DNA from 4 places in the Acidovorax sp. K2F genome. Region 4 is predicted to be linked to each of the others. Evidence: predicted binding sites of a transcription regulator. Region 4 holds the regulator's gene; each other region holds the start of a gene.
The links. Region 4 encodes sigma-54, which starts transcription at its own class of promoters, with help from an activator protein. Its sites were predicted from a motif close to TGGCANGNAANCTGCTTT; they were not measured.

Region 1: the regulator sigma-54 is predicted to act here: its motif matches at 1,322-1,339, upstream of nirB (nitrite reductase large subunit NirB).
Region 2: the regulator sigma-54 is predicted to act here: its motif matches at 3,220-3,237, upstream of N4G42_RS05905 (2Fe-2S iron-sulfur cluster binding domain-containing protein).
Region 3: the regulator sigma-54 is predicted to act here: its motif matches at 2,537-2,554, upstream of N4G42_RS17700 (CmpA/NrtA family ABC transporter substrate-binding protein).

The regions. Positions count from the first base shown of each region.
Region 1 covers NZ_JAOBSQ010000048.1:42,917-47,583, forward strand. Annotated here, with positions in the region: gene N4G42_RS17770 (bifunctional protein-serine/threonine kinase/phosphatase) at 1-1,180, opposite strand, end outside; gene nirB (nitrite reductase large subunit NirB) at 1,513-3,960, shown strand; gene N4G42_RS17780 (type IV pili methyl-accepting chemotaxis transducer N-terminal domain-containing protein) at 3,981-4,667, shown strand, end outside.
Region 2 covers NZ_JAOBSQ010000013.1:110,682-115,348, forward strand. Annotated here, with positions in the region: gene N4G42_RS05885 (creatininase family protein) at 1-426, opposite strand, end outside; gene N4G42_RS05890 (RidA family protein) at 458-922, opposite strand; gene N4G42_RS05895 (amidohydrolase family protein) at 919-2,238, opposite strand; gene N4G42_RS05900 (NAD(P)H-dependent oxidoreductase) at 2,262-2,849, opposite strand; gene N4G42_RS05905 (2Fe-2S iron-sulfur cluster binding domain-containing protein) at 2,882-3,184, opposite strand; gene N4G42_RS05910 (TetR/AcrR family transcriptional regulator) at 3,374-4,030, opposite strand; gene N4G42_RS05915 (nucleoside deaminase) at 4,096-4,611, opposite strand.
Region 3 covers NZ_JAOBSQ010000048.1:26,604-31,270, reverse strand. Annotated here, with positions in the region: gene N4G42_RS17710 (ABC transporter ATP-binding protein) at 1-71, opposite strand, end outside; gene ntrB (nitrate ABC transporter permease) at 68-1,030, opposite strand; gene N4G42_RS17700 (CmpA/NrtA family ABC transporter substrate-binding protein) at 1,094-2,338, opposite strand; gene N4G42_RS17695 (ANTAR domain-containing response regulator) at 2,857-3,483, opposite strand; gene N4G42_RS17690 (branched-chain amino acid ABC transporter substrate-binding protein) at 3,741-4,667, shown strand, end outside.
Region 4 covers NZ_JAOBSQ010000056.1:42,769-47,435, forward strand. Annotated here, with positions in the region: gene N4G42_RS22525 (class I SAM-dependent RNA methyltransferase) at 1-61, opposite strand, end outside; gene N4G42_RS22530 (acyl-CoA thioesterase) at 58-540, opposite strand; gene N4G42_RS22535 (glutaredoxin family protein) at 780-1,259, shown strand; gene N4G42_RS22540 (RNA polymerase factor sigma-54) at 1,322-2,923, opposite strand; gene lptB (LPS export ABC transporter ATP-binding protein) at 2,923-3,705, opposite strand; gene lptA (lipopolysaccharide transport periplasmic protein LptA) at 3,702-4,361, opposite strand; gene N4G42_RS22555 (thiol:disulfide interchange protein DsbA/DsbL) at 4,470-4,667, opposite strand, start outside.

The DNA.
Region 1 (4,667 bases), on a different contig from region 4:
CCAGCACCTGCGCCGCCTGCATCACCACCGACACGGCCTGCGGCACGCCCAGGTGCTGGCGGCCGCGCAGGCGCTGGCCCAGGGTCTGGCCGGCATGCCAGTCATAGAGCAGATAAAACGCACTGGCGCCAGGGCTTGCACCGCCCTGCTCTGGCGGCCAGGTGTTCAGGCGCGCAAGGTGCACCGCCGCATGGCCGGACTGCATGCGCCGGGCCACCCAGGCCTCATGCGCCAAAGTGGCGCGCTCCTGCGCATCGTGCCCGCGGGCGGGCACCAGTGTCTTGAGCGCGTACAGCCGCTGCGTGGCCGGGTCGCGCGCCTGGTAGATGCGGTGCACGCCGCTGTCGGCCACCAGCGCGGTCACCACCAGGCCATCCACCGGCTCGCCCACCTTGAGCAACGGTAACACTGGCAAGTGCTGCGCCCGGCGGGACTCATCCTGCAAGGTGGCTTCCAGCGCCCCCTGCACCCGCACCACCAGCGCGGTCACGTTGTCGGTGCTGCCCCGGCGCAAGGCTGCGCGCGTGATCTCCTCGCTCAGCGCCTGGGCGCTGGCGGCACTGGCGATGTTGGCATCCTGCGGCTGCAGCAGCAACTGGCGCAGTTCACGCTCGGGCAGGCTGCCGTGCACGCCATCGGACAGCAGCACCAGCAGGTCGCCGCTGTGCAGTTCGCCCTGGCTGTAATCCACCACCACATGGTCGTCCAGGCCCATGGCGCGGGTGAGCTGGTGCGCTAGGTCACGCTGCGCCATCACATGGTCGGTCGTCAGCAGTTGCAGCCGGCCGCCCCGCAGCAGATAGGCGCGCGTATCGCCCACATGGGCCAGCGTGTACGACTGGCCGCGCAGCACCACAGCGGTGAGCGTGGTCAGGCCCACGGCGGGCTGGCGGCGCCGGTTCATCGACGCAAGCCAGCCGTTGTGCGCGCTCAGGATGCGGTCCAGCGCCACGGTGGTGTCCCAGGTGTCGGGTGTGGCGAAGTAGTCGTTCACCAGCGTGTTCACCGTGGTCTGTGCGGCTTCGCGGCCCTTGCCTCCGGTGCTTACACCATCGGCAATGGCAGCGATGGCGCCGCGTTCGCGGTCGCGCCCCTGCCCCTGCACCAGGGCGGCAAAGTCTTCATTGACTTCGTTGCGCCCGGCCTGCGAGGTGTGGCCGATGTCCAGTTCAAAACTCATGCACCACCTCCATGCAGGTTCCATGCCCAAGGTGGTGCATACACGCACCGCACCGCGCAGCCGAGCCACCCGTCAACACCCGAAACTCCGCCCTCTGCAGGGCGGACAACACCGGATCACCCCACATCAGTGCACAAACTCTGGCACGGGCATTGCTTACCCGAAGCAACGGCCCAGCTGGGCCACGCAATTCAGCGGTGCAACGGCGCACCAAGGGGTTGTATGGACGAAGGCGTCCCCACATGCGGTTTCGATGGAATGTCGGAGCTGCATCGTGTGGACGCCTTTTTTGTTTTTTGCATCGCCCAGGCGATGGAACCGACGGAGTCACGATGAAAAAGCTCAAACTGGTGATGGTGGGGAACGGCATGGCCGGTGTGCGCACGCTGGAAGAGCTGCTCAAGATTGCCCCCGATCTGTATGACATCACGGTCTTCGGGGCCGAGCCGCACCCCAACTACAACCGCATTCTGCTGTCGCCGGTGCTGGCTGGCGAGCAGACCATCGACGAGATCATCCTCAACGACTGGCAGTGGTACGCCGACAACCACATCACGCTGCACACTGGTTTCACCGTGACCGATGTGGACCGCGTGCGCCGTGTGGTGAGTGCAAGCAGCAAGGACGGCGATGTGATCACCGCCGAGTACGACCGCCTCATCATGGCCACGGGCTCCAACCCCTTCATCCTGCCCGTGCCCGGCAAGGACCTGAAAGGCGTGCTGGCCTACCGCGACATCGCCGACACACAGGCCATGATCGACGCAGCCGCCACGTACAAGCACGCGGTGGTCATCGGCGGCGGCCTGCTGGGCCTGGAAGCCGCCAATGGCCTCATGAAGCGAGGCATGACCGTGAGCGTGGTGCACGTGATGCCCTCGCTGATGGAGCGCCAGCTCGATGACGTGGCGGGCAAGATGCTGCAGAAGTCGCTGGAAGACCGTGGCATGCGCTTTTTGATGGGTGCGCAGACCCAGGAGCTGGTGGGCAATACCGAAGGCCGGGTGGCCAGCGTCAAGTTCAAGGACGGCACCGAAGTGCCTGCCGACCTGGTGGTAATGGCCGTGGGCATCCGCCCCAACACGCAGCTCGCCGAAAAGATGCGCCTGCACGTGAACCGCGGCATTGTCGTGAGCGACACGCTGCAGACCACCACCGACGCCCGCATCTATGCCGTGGGCGAATGCGCGGCACACCGGGGCATTGCCTATGGCCTGGTGGCCCCGCTGTTCGAGCAGGGCAAAGTGCTGGCCAACCACCTGGCCGAGTTCGGCATCGGCCGCTACCAGGGCTCGCTCACCTCCACCAAGCTCAAGGTCACGGGCATCGACCTGTTCAGCGCGGGCGACTTCCAGGGTGGCGACAACACCGAAGAGATCGTGATGAGCGACCCCTTTGGCGGCGTGTACAAAAAGCTGGTCATCAAGGACGACAAGCTGGTGGGCGCCTGCCTCTATGGCGATACGGTGGACGGCAGCTGGTACTTCAAGCTGCTGCGCGATGGCCGCAGCGTGACCGACATTCGCGACAAGCTGATGTTTGGCGAATCGCACCTGGGCGACACCGGCCACCAGGGCCAGAGCAAGGCCGCCGCCATGCAGGACAGCGACGAGGTCTGCGGCTGCAACGGCGTGACCAAGGGCGCCATCTGCAAGGCCATCAAGGACAAGGGCCTGTTCACGCTGGATGAAGTGCGCAAGCACACCAAGGCCAGCGCATCGTGCGGATCGTGCACGGGCCTAGTCGAGCAGATCATCATGTTCACTGCCGGTGGCGACTACAGCGCCACGCCCAAGACCAAGGCCATGTGCGGCTGCACCGACCACGGCCACCAGGCGGTGCGCGACGCGATCCGCGCCAACAAGCTGCTGAGCATTGGCGATGTGTTCAAGTTCATGGAGTGGAAGACGCCCAACGGCTGTGCATCCTGCCGCCCCGCCGTCAACTACTACCTCATCAGCACCTGGCCCAAGGACGCGAAGGACGACCCGCAAAGCCGCGCCATCAACGAGCGCAGCCACGCCAACATCCAGAAAGACGGCACCTACAGCGTCATCCCCCGCATGTGGGGCGGCGAAACCACGGCCGACGAGCTGCGCCGCATTGCCGATGCGGCCGACAAGTACAACATCCCCACCATCAAGGTCACAGGGGGCCAGCGCATCGATTTGCTGGGCGTGAAGAAGGAAGACCTGGTTAACGTGTGGAAGGACATCGGCATGCCCAGCGGCCATGCCTATGCCAAGGCACTGCGCACCGTGAAGACCTGCGTGGGCAGCGAGTGGTGCCGCATGGGCACCCAGGACAGCACCCAGATGGGCAAGGACCTGGAGCGCGCCATGTGGCGCATGTACGCACCGCACAAGGTCAAGTTCGCCGTGTCGGGCTGCCCGCGCAACTGCGCAGAAGCCGGCATCAAGGACGTGGGCATCATCGGCGTGGACAGCGGCTGGGAGATGTACGTGGCCGGCAACGGCGGCATCAAGACCGAGGTGGCGCACTTCTTCACCAAGCTGAAAACGGCCGAGGAAGTGCTGGAGTACACCGGCGCGTTCTGCGAGCTGTACCGCCAGGAAGGCTGGTACCTGGAGCGCACCGTGCACTACGTGAGCCGCGTGGGCCTGGACTATGTGAAAAAGCGCATTCTGGAAGACCACGAAGGCCGCAAGGCGCTGTGGGAGCAGCTGCAGTTTGCGCTGGACGGCGAGCCTGACCCCTGGTTCGAGTTCGACAAGGCAGCGGTGGACACGCGCCAGTTTGCCCCGCTGACCGCCGCCTGAAGCGCCCGGAGCCGCACACCATGCAACGCCGCACCTTGCTGACCGCCGCCGGCTACACGACGGCCTGGAGCACCCTGGGCATCATGTCGCTGGGCACCGCCCAGGCCCAGGTCACTGACCTGAACGACGCCATCAACAAGGCAGGTCGCCAGCGCATGCTGAGCCAGCGCCTGGGCAAGGCCTGGCTGGCGTTGGCGCACAAATCCGACACGCCGGCTGCACGCGCCGTGCTGGACCAGTCGCTGGCGCTGTTCGAGCGCCAGCTGGGCGAACTCAAGGCCTACGCGCCCTCGCCCACCATCCGCGACACCTACACCAAGCTGGAATCGGCCTGGACCGACCACAAGGCCACGCTGCTGGGCACCAGCCCGTCGCGCGACGGCGCTGCCGCCTTGCTGCAGGCCGACGCCAAGGTGCTGGCCCTGGCCCACCAGGGCACCGTGCAGTACGAAGCCGCCTCGGGCAAGCCCGTGGGCAAGCTGGTCAACGTGGCAGGCCGCCAGCGCATGCTGAGCCAGCGCATGGCCAAGTTCTGCCTGTCGGCCATGCTGGGGGTGGACACCTCCACCGCCACCACCGAGATCGCCAAGGCGCGTGACGAGTTCATCAGCGCCACCGAGCTGCTGCGCAATGCACCGCAAGCCACCGCACGCATCCGGCAAGAGCTGCTGCTGGCCGATGGCCAGTGGGTGTTTTTTGACGCCGCG
Region 2 (4,667 bases), on a different contig from region 4:
ATGGCGCAGGCGCAGCTCGCGCGCGCACATTTCCATCACCTGCGGCTGGCCGCCGTGGCCGTTGACGAACAGCAGCTTGCGAAAGCCCGCGCGGTATACCGACTCGCCCACCTCGTTCATGGTGGCCAGCAGGGTCTCGCCGCTGAGCGTGACGGTGCCGGGAAAGTGCAGGTGCTCTTCGGACTTGCCGTAGGTGATCGGCGCCATCGCGAACGCAGGCACATCGGCCGGCAGGCGCGCCAGCGCGTGGCCCACTACGCCCGCGCTGATCACCGTGTCCACCGCACACGGCAGGTGCGGGCCATGCTGCTCGGTGGCGCCGGTGGGTAGCACGATGACGGTGTTTTCCTTGTCGGGCAGGTCGGCGATCTCGGTCCAGCTCAGGTAGGGCAGGTAGCGGTGGGGCGGGTTGTAGCCGTGCAGCATGAAAGACTTTCGTGAGGGTGTCGGGGGTGGCTCAGCGCTGGGGCAGGTAGGCGGTCGCTTCGACCTCGATGAGGATGTCGGGCGTGGGCAACATGCCGCTCACTTCCACTACGGTGGATGCGGGGGGCTCGCCGGGGAAGAACAGCTTGCGCACGCGGCTGTACTGTGGGAAGTGGTCCAGGTTCTTGAAGTACTGCACCAACTTGAACACGTCGGACATCTGGCCGCCGGCGGCCTCGATGGTCTGGCGGATGCGGTCGAGCACATACCAGCTCTGCGCGAGGATGGGGCCCTCCTTGATGTCGCTGCTGAACTCGCCGGTGCGGCCAATCAGCGTGGCGGCCTCATGCGGGATGTCGTCGTAGCCACGCACGATGCGGCTGGCGGCAGGGTCCACGGCAATGATCCCGCTCAGGTAGATGAAGTCGCCTGCGCGGCGCCACGCGGCGTAGCGGGCCAGGGGCTGGGCGATACCTGGCGCAGATGTGGGGCTCATGCGAGGCTCCTTGCGGATTGGGTGGTTGGCACATGCCAGGCAGCCGGTGCATGGCCGCTGGCGACGCGGCCCTGGCGCAGCACCACACGGCTTTGTGCGCGCGATGGAAAGCCCCAGTGGTCAGCCTGCGTGAAGACCAGCAGGTCAGCCACCGTGCCAGGCTGTAGCGGCAGCGCTGTGGTGCCAGTGCGGCCGGTGCACAGCCAGTCGGCGCGGCACAGCGATTCGCTCCATTGGTCGAAAGGTGCATCCAGCTGCGCAGCCAGCACACCCGTGGCCAGGGCTTCCAGCGGGTCAAAGCTGCCCACGGGGCAGAACGGGTCTTGCACGTTGTCGCTGGCGACCAGCACCGGGATGCCGCGTGCACGGGCCTCCTTCACCAGCGTCAGGCCACGCTGGCGCGGTGTGCGGCCGGTGGTGGCGTCCTGCAGCAGCAGGTTGGTGATGGGCAGCGTGACCAGCGTGATCGGGCTTTGTGCCACCGCGTCGAGCGTGGCGAGGGCCGTGGCCTCGTCCTGTGCGGCCAGGGCGCAGGTGTGGCCGCAGACCACATGGCCTTCGAAACCCAGCTCCTTGAGCAGTGCGGCCGTGGTCGCCAAGCCCTGGGCGCCGGGGTGCAGTTCTTCGTCCACATGCAGGTCCACGTTCAGGCCGTGGTGCTGTGCGGCTTCCAACAGGTGGCGCAGCGCCTGTGGGTCCCAGTTGGTGGAATGCACAAAGCCGCCCAGCAATGCGCCGGGGCCGCTGGTGGCCACGGTGGCGGCCAGCCGCAGGGCGGCGCTGCGGTCCGTATACAGGTGTAAGGGGATCAGGCTCACGCGCTCCAGCGTGATGCGGTCGGCCCAGTCGTGGGCCAGTGCGCGCAACACGTTCCAGGCCAGTGGCTGCGCGTCGGGCTCCCACCAGTCGCAGTGGGTGCGCAGGTGCACGGTGCCTGCGTCGTAGGCCCATTGCAGCGCGCGGCTGGCGCGGGCGTGGATGTCGGCTTCGGTCCAGCTTTGGCGATCCAACATCATGGCCTCGATGGCGCCCAGCAGGCCGGGTTTGACCTCTCCCATGCGCGGCAGGGTGAAGGCCTTGTCCAGGTGGGTGTGCGCATCGACCAGGCCGGGCAGCACCAGCGCGCCTGCCACGTCCCACACAGCGCCGTGTAGCGCAGGCTGGGTGCCGTGGGGCAGCACTTGCACGATGCGGCCCTGGGCCAGGCGCAGATCGGCCAGTGCGGGCTGGTGGCCCTGCTGCGGCCACGCGGAGGGCAGCAGCCAGCGCGGCAACCGGGCGCGCAGGATGTGGTCGGGGGTGTTGGATGCGTGCATGCCGTGGCCCTTAGAACGTGGTCTTATGCAAAGCGCGCCATCGCCTGGCCCACGCGGGCCTTGAAGGCCGCCAGCCGGGGCGGTGTGGCCACGTTCATGTGGTAATAGGCGTGGTAGTCCACCCGCGCTTTTCCGCCCGTGAGCAGGCGCATGTAGCGGGTGATGGACTTGCGCGGCGGGTCGCCCATGAACAGGGCCGTCCAGCGGGGGCGGCCATAGGTGACCACGGCGGAGATGCGCTTGATGTGCGTGAGCGACGGCTTGACGTTGTGCGGGTCGCTGATGTCAAAGGCCACGCCGGGCATGAGCACGCGGTCGAAAAATCCCTTGAGCATCGCTGGCATGCCAAAGCACCAGGTGGGAAAGCAGAACACCACGGCTTCGGCCCAGAGCAGGCGGTCCACATAGCCCTGCACGGGCAACTGGTTGCTGGGCACCTCGTGGTAGCCCAGGCGCTCTTCGCGTGTCATCACGGGGTTGAAGCCCTCGGCGTACAGGTCGCAGTCGTCCACCTCATGGCCCGCGCCGCGCAGCTGCTGCACCACCTCGGTGTGCAGGGCTGCGTTGTAGCTGGTCTCTACCGGGTGGCAATAGATCACGAGGATGCGCATGGCGGGGGTCCTTCGGGTTGTGGGGGATGGGCCTACAGGTCCAGCGTGAGCGTGGGGCTGTGGCTGCGCGCGCAGCACACGGCGACGTGGGTGGCTTGCTCTGCAGCGCTCAGGCAGCTGTCGCGGTGGTCGGGCTCGCCGTCCAGCCAGCGGGTGACGCAGGTGCCGCACACGCCCTGCTCGCACAGGGTTTCCAGCGGTACGCCAGCGAGCTGCAGCACATCGGCCATGCTCTCGCCGGGGGCGACGGGCAAGCGCATCTGGCTGCGCTGCAGGATCAGCTCGAACGTGTGTTCTGTGCGGGCGGCGTCGGCGGTGTCAGGGGCTGTCTGCATTGTTTGACCATGTGATTTGATCGATTGGTCAAACTATTGCAAAGGCTGTGCCAGCCACAAAAAGCGGTCAAACGTCTTTGTGGTGGATCAACGCGGCCTGAAAGGGGCTTTTGACGCCGCGTGCTGGTGCAAATTGCCCGGGATTCGCCCCTCGGGCACCCGAGGTATGCCCAGAATGGGGCGGGGGCCTTAGTCTGGTGCGATGCCGCAGCCCAGCAGCACAAAGCTGGTGAGTTCGCGCACGATGGGCTCGCGGTCGATGGGCTCGTCGGGCGCCAGGCCCAGCATGATGTGCACCTGCACGCCGTAGTCGGCGTAGTGCTGCGTCATGCCCCAGATCTGCATCAGCAAAACCTTGGCGTCCACCTTGCGCATGCGCCCTTCGTCAATCCAGCGGTTGATGAGGTCCACCTTCTGCTGGGTGGACTTGACGGCTACGGGCCAGTATTTGCCCAGGTTGCGCCCACCGCCCAGCACCTCGGTGGTGAAGATGCGCGACAGGCCCGGGTTGTCCAGCGCGTAGTCGAGCTTCTTGCGCACGTAGCTGCTCAACACCTTCTTGGGATCGTCGCTGTTGCTGTCAAAAATGAAGGCGCCCGACCAGCCGTTGAGCACCGAGTACAGCAGCTCTTCATACAGCTCTTCCTTGCTGCTGATGTAGTAGTGCAGCTGGGGCTTGGTCAGGCCCGCGCGCTCGGCAATGGCTTTGGTGGATGCCCCCTTGAAACCATGGCGACTGAACTCGGCAATGGCCGCGTCGCGGATAGCGCCCAGGATGCGTTCGCGGCCTTGTTTGGCGCGGCTGAGCAGCGCGCCGGAGGCGGCTTCGGCTTCGGATTCGGTCATGGCTTTGGTGCGAGGCATGGGGAGTGCAGAGTGTGCGCTGCAGATTCTGCCCGCGCGGGAGTGGATCAGACTTTCCAGAACCCGATATGGGGCGCGCTGGCTTCTTCGACCAGCGCCGGGCCGATGCACTCGATGGCGTGGGGCGAGGCGGCGAACACGTCACGGCACGACAGCTCGGCGTCGCGCTGTTCGGCCCGCTCGCCCCGGAACACGCGCAGGCGCTCGGCATCAATGCCAAACACCACACGCCCAATGCCTGACCAGAAGATGGCGCCCGCGCACATCACGCAGGGCTCGGCTGATGAATACAGCGTGGCCTTGGCCAAGGCATCGCGGCCCACGCGCGGGCTCAGTTGGCGCACGGCATTGGTCTCGGCGTGGCCGGTGCAGTCGCCGGTCTCGGTGGTGTTGCAGTAGGCCTCGGCGAGCAGGCGCCCTTCGGCACTGATGACCACCGCACCAAACGGGCGGTTGCCGCGCGCGCGGGCCGTGCACGACCACGCGATGGCCTGGCGCAGGTAGGTGCCGTCCGTGTCGTTGATGGGGGTGGGGTCGTCAAAGCTGGCTGGGGGTGCAGACATGAGCGCGTGCATGGTGTAGGTGTCTCCGTCGATGGTGGGTGGGTGGCTGTCGTTGT
Region 3 (4,667 bases), on a different contig from region 4:
TGCTCGACACCGTGGATCTCGATGAACTTGGTGCTCATGGAAGGGTGGGTGGATGGAGCTGTCGTGTTCATGCTTTCACCTCTTCAAACGTAAATGCGGTGGCCAGCTTGATGAGTGCAAACTCCAGCAGCAGCCCGACGATGCCGATCACGAAGATCGCGATGATGATGTTCTTGACGTTGAGGTTGTTCCACTCGTCCCACACCCAAAAGCCGATGCCCACGCCGCCGGTCAGCATCTCGGCCGCCACGATCACCAGCCACGCGGTGCCCACGGCCAGGCGCACGCCGGTCAGCATGTAGGGCAGCACGGCGGGGAACAGGATCTTGGTGGCGATCTTCCACTCGCTCAGGTTGAGCACGCGGGCCACGTTCATGTAGTCCTGCGGTACGCGCTGCACACCCACGGCGGTGTTGATGATCATGGGCCAGATGGAGCAGATGAAGATGGTCCAGATGGCCGCCGGGTTGGCGCCCTTGAAGACCAGCAGACCGATCGGCAGCCATGCCAGGGGCGACACGGGGCGCAGCAGGCTGATGAGCGGATTGAACATGCGCGACAGGAAGTTGAAGCGTCCGATCACAAACCCCGCCGGAATGCCCACCAGCGCCGCCATGCCGAAGCCGATGGCCACGCGCTGCAGGCTCATCAGCACGTTCCAGCCCACGCCCTGGTCGTTGGGGCCGTTGCGGTAGAAGGGGTTGCTGAACACTTCCAGCGCCTGCAGCCAGGTGTCCTTGGGGCTGGGGATGCTTCCGCCCGTGGTGGTGGAGACCACCGCCCACAGGCCGATGAGCAGGCCCAGGCCACACAGCGGCGGCAGCACGGCCAGCCAGAAGCTGCGCGAGAGCGCGGACCAGTCGCGGCCAGTGGCCACGCTGGAGGGCGTTGCAGGTGCCTTGGGGGCAGATATCGCAGCCTTTTGGCTTCTTGCGCTAGTGGATGTTGCGCTTGCAGCTACAGTATTCATAGCATTCTGTGCGGCCACGGGGGCTGCATCCAACGGGGAATGAAAGACGGCACTGACCATGGTGTTCTCCTGTGCAGGGCTTGCTTGCGGGGTGGCCGGGAGGGCGCTGGGGCAGGGTTGCCGTCAGGCCTTGATCTTGAAGCCGTCGGCGTACTTGGCGGGGTCCTTGCCATCCCACACCACGCCGTCGATGAACTTGCTGGTGCGCAGCACATCCTTGGGCACGCTGATCTTCATGGCGCTGGCGACCGACTTGTACAGGTCCACCTGGTTCACTTCCTTGGCCACGGCCAGGTAGTCGGGGTGGCTCTTGAGCAGGCCCCAGCGCTTGTGCTGGGTCAGGAACCACATGCCGTCCGACAGGTAGGGGAAGTTCACCGCGCCGTCGTTGAAGAACTTCATGTGGTTGGGGTCGTCCCAGGTCTTGCCCAGACCGTTCTGGTAGCGGCCCAGAATGCGCTGGTTGATGGCATCCACGCCTGTGTTCACATACGCCTTGCCGGCCACGGTCTCGGCCATCTTCATCTTGTTGGACAGGCTGGCGTCGATCCACTGGCTGGCTTCGAGCACGGCCATCATCACGGCGCGCGTGGTGTTGGGGTACTTCTTGACGAACTCGGCCGTGGTGCCCAGCACCTTCTCGGGGTGGTCCTTCCAGATGTCCTGCGTGGTGTTGGCCGTGATGCCGATGCCATCCATGATGGCGCGGTGGTTCCAGGGCTCGCCCACACAAAAGCCGTCCATGTTGCCCACGCGCATGTTGGCCACCATCTGCGGCGGGGGCACGGTGATGAGCTTGGCACCCGACAGCGGGTTGATGCCCGCCGCTGCCAGCCAGTAGTGCATCCACATCGCGTGGGTGCCTGTGGGGAAGGTGCCCGCAAATGTGTATTCCCGCTTCTCGCTGGCCATGAGCTTGGCCAGGGACGGACCATCCACCGCACCCTTGTCGGCCAGGGCCTTGGAGAGGGTGATGGCCTGACCGTTGTTGTTCAGGTTCATGAGCACGGCCATGTCCTTCTTGGGGCCAGCGGTGCCCAGGTGCACGCCATAGACCAGGCCGTAGAGCACATGGGCAAAGTCCAGTTCGCCGTTCACCAGCTTGTCACGCACGCCGGCCCAACTGGCTTCCTTGTTGGGGACGATGGTCACGCCATATTTCTTGTCAAAGCCCAGCACCGAAGCCATGACCACGCTGGCGCAGTCGGTCAGCGGGATGAAGCCGATCTTGACCTCCTTCTTCTCGGGGGCGTCGGAGCCCGCTGCGTGGACGAGTGCGCGCAGCGCGGGGCTCACACCCACAGCGCCCACGGTGGCGGCCTGCAGCACGGTGCGGCGGTTGAGGCTGGTTTTCAACAGATCGGTCATAGGGCATCCCTGGTGGCGTGAAAAACAAAAAAGGCGTCCTCACACCGCGCCCGGCTGCATCAAAGCAACGCCGGGAGCGGGTGGGGACGCCTTTGTCCTGGGTGGAGCCTGGAACGGGTCCGGGGCTCCTTGCCAGCACCGGCCCGCCGTTGGGTCAGTGCTGTCAGTGGTCAGACCTGCATTGGTCTTGCACTGTGCAATGCAAAGCGCGTGCCAGCGTGCGCTGCGCCATGTTGGAGCGTTGGTTGCTATGGAATAGATAGCTGTCTGCGCTTGATCAATAAGCGCTACACGCCTGCGGGGCTTGCAGCAGGGATGTTCTTGTGGTGATCAGTGTGTTCGCACTGCCTTTGTGCGGCGCACCATTTGGGAGGGGCCTTGGAATTGGGCGCGGCCCAGGCGAGGGATGCCAAGCAAGGGCCGCACCGCAGCGAGGGCATCGTCCCCCTTCCCGAATGACGCAATCATTCGAGAGAAGGGGGAAGCGGCGCAGCCGCTCAGGGGGTTGTTCTCTGGTTTTACCCCAGCAGATCCATCACGTCCAGCATGCGCTGAGCCACGTCCACGAGCTTCAGGCCCTTGTCCATGGCGGTCTTGCGCAGCTTTTCGTAGGCGGCCTGTTCGGTCAGGCCCTGGCGCTGCATCAACAGGCCCTTGGCGCGGTCGATGGTCTTGCGGTCTTTGAGCTCGGTCTTGGCGTCGGCCAGCTCGGCGCGCAAAGCCTGTTCGTGCTGGAAGCGGGCCATGGCCACGTCCAGAATGGGGCGGATGCGCTGCGGTGCCAGGCCCGCCACGATGTAGGCAGACACACCGGCCGCCACCGCGTCCTTCACGTGCGAGGTGTCTTCATCGTTGGTGAACATCACGATGGGGCGGCGTTCGTCGCGTGTGGCCATCACCACATGCTCTAGCGCGTCGCGGGCCTCGCTCTCGGCGTCCACGATGATCAGGTCGGGCTGCAGCTGGGCAATGCGCTCGCTCAGAAACACGTCGGCGGGCAGCGTGGCCACCAGGTTGAAGTTGTTCTCCAGCAGCCCGATGCGCAGCGCCCGCGATCGCTCCGCCTGCTCCACGGCGTGTTCGTCGTCAGGGTCGGCGACTGCCAGATCCGGGGCAACCACCACGATGCGCAAAGCCTCATTCATACCCGTAAGCATAAGCAATTTTTACGCCACAAATTGGTGCGCCGGGGTGGTGCACGGCCCCAGAGCGCCGTTGCGATGGGCTTTCACGCAAGGCCCATACCGGCCCCAGGCCCGCCAGGCCTGGGTGCCCTGGCCCCCGTTGTGGGGCCTGAAAGTTGCTAATACTGACACCGTGGGAGGGCATACCCGGTAGCTCACCCAGCAGGGCGTCGCATATACATCTGGTCACACAGACACACTGAAATGGAGTTTTTTGCATGAACAAGCACATGAACCGGCGCCGCTTCTCGGCCAGCCTGGCCTTGACCGCAGTGGCGACTGCTGCACTCCTGACCGGATGCGGCAAGGTGCCGGACACCATCAAAATTGGTGTTGCACAGCCTTTGAGCGGCCCGCTGGGTGCCTTGGGGCAGGATCTGCTCAATGGCGTGAAGCTGGCGGTTGAGGAACTCAACAAGTCCGGCTACACCGTGGACGGCAAGCGCGTGACCTTGGAGGTCGTGTCCGTGGATGACAAGGCCGACGCCACCACCGGCAAGGCGGTCGCCCAGCAGCTGGTGGATGCGGGTGTGGTAGCCGTGGTGGGCCACCTCAACTCGGGCGTGAGCATTGAGACCGCCCCCATCTACGCCGCCAAGGACATTCCACAGATCGCCATCTCCACCAATCCCAAGTTCACGCAGCTCGGGTTCCCCACCACGTTCCGTATGGTGGCCAACGACACCTTGCAGGCGCGCGCCATCGGCTCCTTTGCGGCCACGCAGCTGGGCGCCAACCGCTACGCCGCGCTGGACGACGGCACCCCCTACGGCAAGGGCCTGGCCGATGGCGCGGCCGAACAGCTCAAGGCCGAGAAAAAGGAAGTCGTGGTGCGCAAGTCGTTCGACGACAAGACCGTGGCCTTCGACGAGCTGGCCGGTGAACTCAAGGCCGCCAACGTGGAAGTGATTGTTTCTACCCTCAACGACTTCCAGGCCCTGGCGCTGCTCGAAGCGCTCAAGAAGGTAGACCACACCAAGGTCAGCCTGCTGGGTGGCGACACCATCAAGACCACCGACATGACCAAGGGCGCAGGCATCGTGCAGGGGCTGTACGCCACCTCGCCAGTGCTGGAAGCCAAGGAGTTCACCACCGGCAAGCCCTTCCTTGAAAAGTACATCGCCGCCTTCAAGAAGCCTCCGGCC
Region 4 (4,667 bases):
CGTCGGCCAGAAAGCCCTCGACGCCCGCGGCGCAGGGGAGAAAAAGTTGGAGTTGGTTCATGTCGATAGGGAGGATACGCGCTCGGACAATGCATGGGAATCCGGCGTGCCTGCGCGGGCCAGCAGCAATTGGCGGATAGATTCGGGGATCAGTGCCACCTTGCGGTCGGCCTTGCCGATGAAGACGATGCCGATCTTGCCGCGCGCCACCTCGCGGCCTGAGGTCTTCTCGGTCATGCAAAAGACCAGGTCAAACCCATAGCGGTTGAAATCCGCTGGCGCCATCTCCACCCGCATGGTCTCGCCATGGAAACCTTCGGACTTGTACTGCGCCACGATGTCGCCGACCACGATGGACAGACCGCCCACATCGGCCTCGGGGTATCCCAGCGACTGGAAAAAGCGCACGCGCGCTTCAGACACCAGGCTGAGCAACTGCGCGTTGTCAAGATGCCCGCCCTGGTTCACGTGGCTGATGTAGATCTGCAGTTCAGTGGCAAAGTCGAAGTGCGGTGGGAGGTCGAAGACGATGCGGGCCATGGTGCGGGAAGTGGGAGGGCAAAACAGGAAGCGAAGGCAGGTGCCAGCGACGGACATAGCGCATTGCGCGAAAGACAGGGTCTGCCCTTCCAGGCGCCAGATGGGAAGCACAGGGGGACGCCATCCCATCCACAGCGTGGTGCCCAGGCCACTGCAGGGGAGTGTTGCGCACGAGTCCTGTGGGCCGGGCGCCACTGTCTCGTATGCTCTCGGGCAGTGGATTTTACCGGAGCCCCTTCATGCGCCCTTTTGTTCGGACCCTGTTGACCACCCTGGCGCTGGCCGTGGTGCCGTTGGCAGCCAACGCCCAGACGCTGTACAAATCAGTGGGTACGGACGGCAGGGTGGTTTACAGCGACAAGCCTCCCACGGCCGGTGCCGTAGAGAAAACGATGAAGCTGGAAAACCTGCCGGTCAGCGTGGTACCGGGGGCGGGCCCTGCCCCCAAAACAGCCACTCCGGACACTCCACAGATTGCGGCTCCTCGGGGCGATGTGGTGCTGTACATGGCCACCTGGTGCGGCTACTGCAAGGCGGCCAAGGCCTATCTGGCGAGCAAGGGCATCGCCTATCGGGAGCTGGATATCGACACGCCTTCTGGCAAGGCGGCGTTCAGTCAGCTGGGGGCCAGAGGCGTACCGGTCTTGCTGACCAACGGCCAGAAGATCGCAGGATTCACGCCACAAGCATATGACGCGGTATTCATGGCGCGCAAATAGCCCAGCACCGAACCGTCGCCTGGACGGCCAGAGAACACTCGCGCGCCTCCACGCCGGCAGCGCTAAAGCGCTTTGCGCAAATTCGCTGGCGCGATCTTGAGCGCCTCGCGGTACTTGGCCACGGTGCGGCGTGCGCATTCGATGCCCTGCTCCTTGAGCATCTCGGCGATCTGGCTGTCGGACAGCGGCTTGGCCGGGTTTTCGGCGGACACGAACTGCTTGATCAGTGCGCGCACGGCCGTGCTGGACGCATTGCCACCAGTCTCGGTGCCCAGGCCAGAGCCAAAGAAGTACTTCAGCTCGTAGGTGCCGATCGGCGTGGCCATGTACTTGGCCGTGGTCACGCGGCTGATGGTGGACTCATGCAGGCCCAGCTCGTCGGCGATGTCGCGCAGCACCAGGGGGCGCATGGCCAATTCACCGTGGGTGAAGAAGTTCTTCTGCCGCTCGACGATGGCGCGCGAGACGCGCAGGATGGTGTCAAAACGCTGCTGGATGTTCTTGATGAACCAGCGCGCCTCCTGCAGGCGCTGCTGCATGCCCTGGTGGCCTTCGCCGCCCTTATGGCCACGCAGCGCGCCGGCGTAGATGTCGTGCACGCGCAGACGGGGCATCACATCGGGGTTGAGCTGCACGATGAAGTTGTGCTGGCCGTCCCGCCCGTTGGCACGGCCGGCTTTGCGCACGATGACGTCGGGGATGATGATGTTGCGCTCTACGTCGGCAAAACGGCGGCCAGGGCGAGGCTCCAGGCGGGCGATGAGTGCCATGGCAGATCGGGTGCGTTCTTCTCCGGCCACGCCACCTTCGCTGCACAGCTGCGTCAGGCGGCGGATGTCGCGGCGGGCCAGCATCTCCAGCGGCTGCTGACAGATGCGCAGCGCGGTCTGCACGGTCTCGGGGTCGGCGTCGCTGTCTTCGTCGGCCGCCAGCGCGGTGAGCTGCAGCGTCAGGCATTCGGCCAGGTTGCGCGCGCCCACGCCCACGGGCTCCAGGCTCTGCAGCAGACGTTGGGCCACGGTGAAGCGGTGCACCAGTTCTTCGATCTGTTCCAGGTCGTCGGGCCCGGCCAGGCTGGTAGCGAGTTCTTCCAGAGGCTCTTCGAGGTAGCCGTCGTCGTTCAGCGATTCAATGAGAAAACGCAGCGCGGCAGTGTCCACTTCAGACAGCCTCAGCGACAGTGCCTGGCGGTGCAAAAAGGCGGTGAGCGATTCGTGCGAACGGGCCAGCTCGGTGGCGTCGGCCTCGTCGCCTTCCGCATCGTTGCGGGTGCGCGCCGGGGCGTCGCCACCCCACTCGGCGTCGTTGGGCGCCATCTCGACGGTGCCGTCACCGCTCCAGTCGGGCTCGTCGGCGCCTCCACTGGGGATTTCAGCCTCGTTTTGGCTCTCAGCGCTAGTACTGCTTGCGCTGACAGCTCCTGAAAACATAGCATCATCGGCGCTGTAGTCGTCGGCCTGCGCGGGCGTGTCGGCGGCTTCCAGGCCAAACTCCTCGCGCGGGGCTTCGTCGGCATTGCGTTCGAGGAACGGGTTTTCGTCGAGCATCTGCTCGACTTCCTGCGAGAGTTCGAGCGTGGACAACTGCAGCAGCCGGATGGACTGCTGGAGCTGGGGGGTCAATGCAAGGTGCTGCGAGACGCGCAGCGACAGTCCAGGCTTCATCACATGCGGAAATGCTCGCCCAGGTACACGCGGCGTACTTCTGCGTTGTCCACGATCTCGGACGGCGTGCCCTGCGCCAGCACGCGGCCGTCGCTGATGATGAAGGCGTGGTCGCAGATGCCCAGCGTCTCGCGCACGTTGTGGTCGGTGATGAGCACACCAATACCGCGTGCCTTGAGGAAGCCGATGATGCGCTGGATCTCGATCACTGCGATGGGGTCGATGCCGGCAAAAGGCTCGTCCAGCAGGATGAAACGCGGCTGGGTGGCCAGGGCGCGGGCGATCTCGACGCGGCGGCGCTCGCCACCGGACAGCGCCAGCGCGGGCGAGGCACGCAGGTGGTCCACACGCAGCTCTTGCAGCAGTGCCGTCAGGCGCTCTTCGATGGCGTCGCGCGATAGCGGCTGGCCGTCATCGGCGCGCTGCAGTTCCAGCACCGCACGCACGTTTTCTTCGACGGTGAGCTTGCGGAAGATCGAGGCTTCTTGCGGCAGGTACGACAGACCCAGCCGAGAGCGGCGGTGGATGGGCATGTGGGCCACCGAGTGGCCGTCGATGCGAATATCGCCTGCATCGCTGCGCACCAGGCCCACGATCATGTAAAAGGATGTGGTCTTGCCCGCGCCGTTGGGGCCGAGCAACCCCACAACCTCGCCTTTTTGCACCACCAGCGACACATCCTTGACGACCTTGCGGCTGCCATAGGATTTGGCCAGATGCTGTACCTCCAGGCGGCTACCCGCCTGGGAGTCAGGACCGGTACTCACAGCAGGCCCGCTCACTTGGCGCCGCCGCCAAGGCTGTTGCTGGGGCGCAGCGCCGGTGCGGGCGCGTCAGGCGCTGGGGCCGGGGCTGCCGCGCCGGGCGGAGGGTCTTTGGGCGCCAGCACGGCGCGCACACGACCACCGGGCGCTGGTGTGTCGCCCGCTGCGGCAGAGGACGTTGGTGCCTTCTGGCCATCGACGGTGAACACATCGGTGAGGTTGTTGTAGACGATCACGGCGCCGGTGATCTCGTCGTTCAATACCGACCCACGGTACCGGCGGAGTTCGGCGCGGGTGATGAAGCGCACGTTGTCGGCCTTGCCGTCGTATTCGATGACTTCGCTTTCGCCTTCGATGAACTCGTCAGGCGCCCCCGCCACGGTGTCGCGCTTTTGGCGGAAGAACGCCCGTTTGCCCGCCTCGGCCGTGACCACGCCGTACTGGTAGCCGTCGGCGTCCTGGCGCACATCCAGCCGCGCGCCGCGCAGCACGATGGTGCCCTTGGTCATCACCACGCGGCCCGAGAACACGCTGGTCTGCTTGAGTTCATCGTGGCGCAGGGCGTCGGCCTCGATGTTCATGGGCTTGGCACGGTCAGCCTTTTCGGCATGTGCCATGCCCGCAAGGCCGGTCAAGGCTGCGAGCACAAGGAGGGGGAGTAGGCGGTGGGTCATAGGGCACGAATCTTGCAATGATTGTAGCCACCCGATGGTACCCACCCCGAAAAAAAAGCCCGCGTCAGCGGGCCTTTGGGACAACTTGCCGACAGGGTCGGCACATCATCAGGCTTTGCGTGCCGTGGCCGCCAGGTATTCGACCACCTGCAACACGGTTTGCATGCTGCCGGCCATCGTGCCGTCGGTGTAGTACTTGCCTGCCACACCCATGGAAGGCACGCCCTCAACACCGTACGAATCTTGCAGCTGCGAGGCGCGACGCACCTGGTTGGCCACACTGAAGGAGCCGTAGACCTCCTTGAA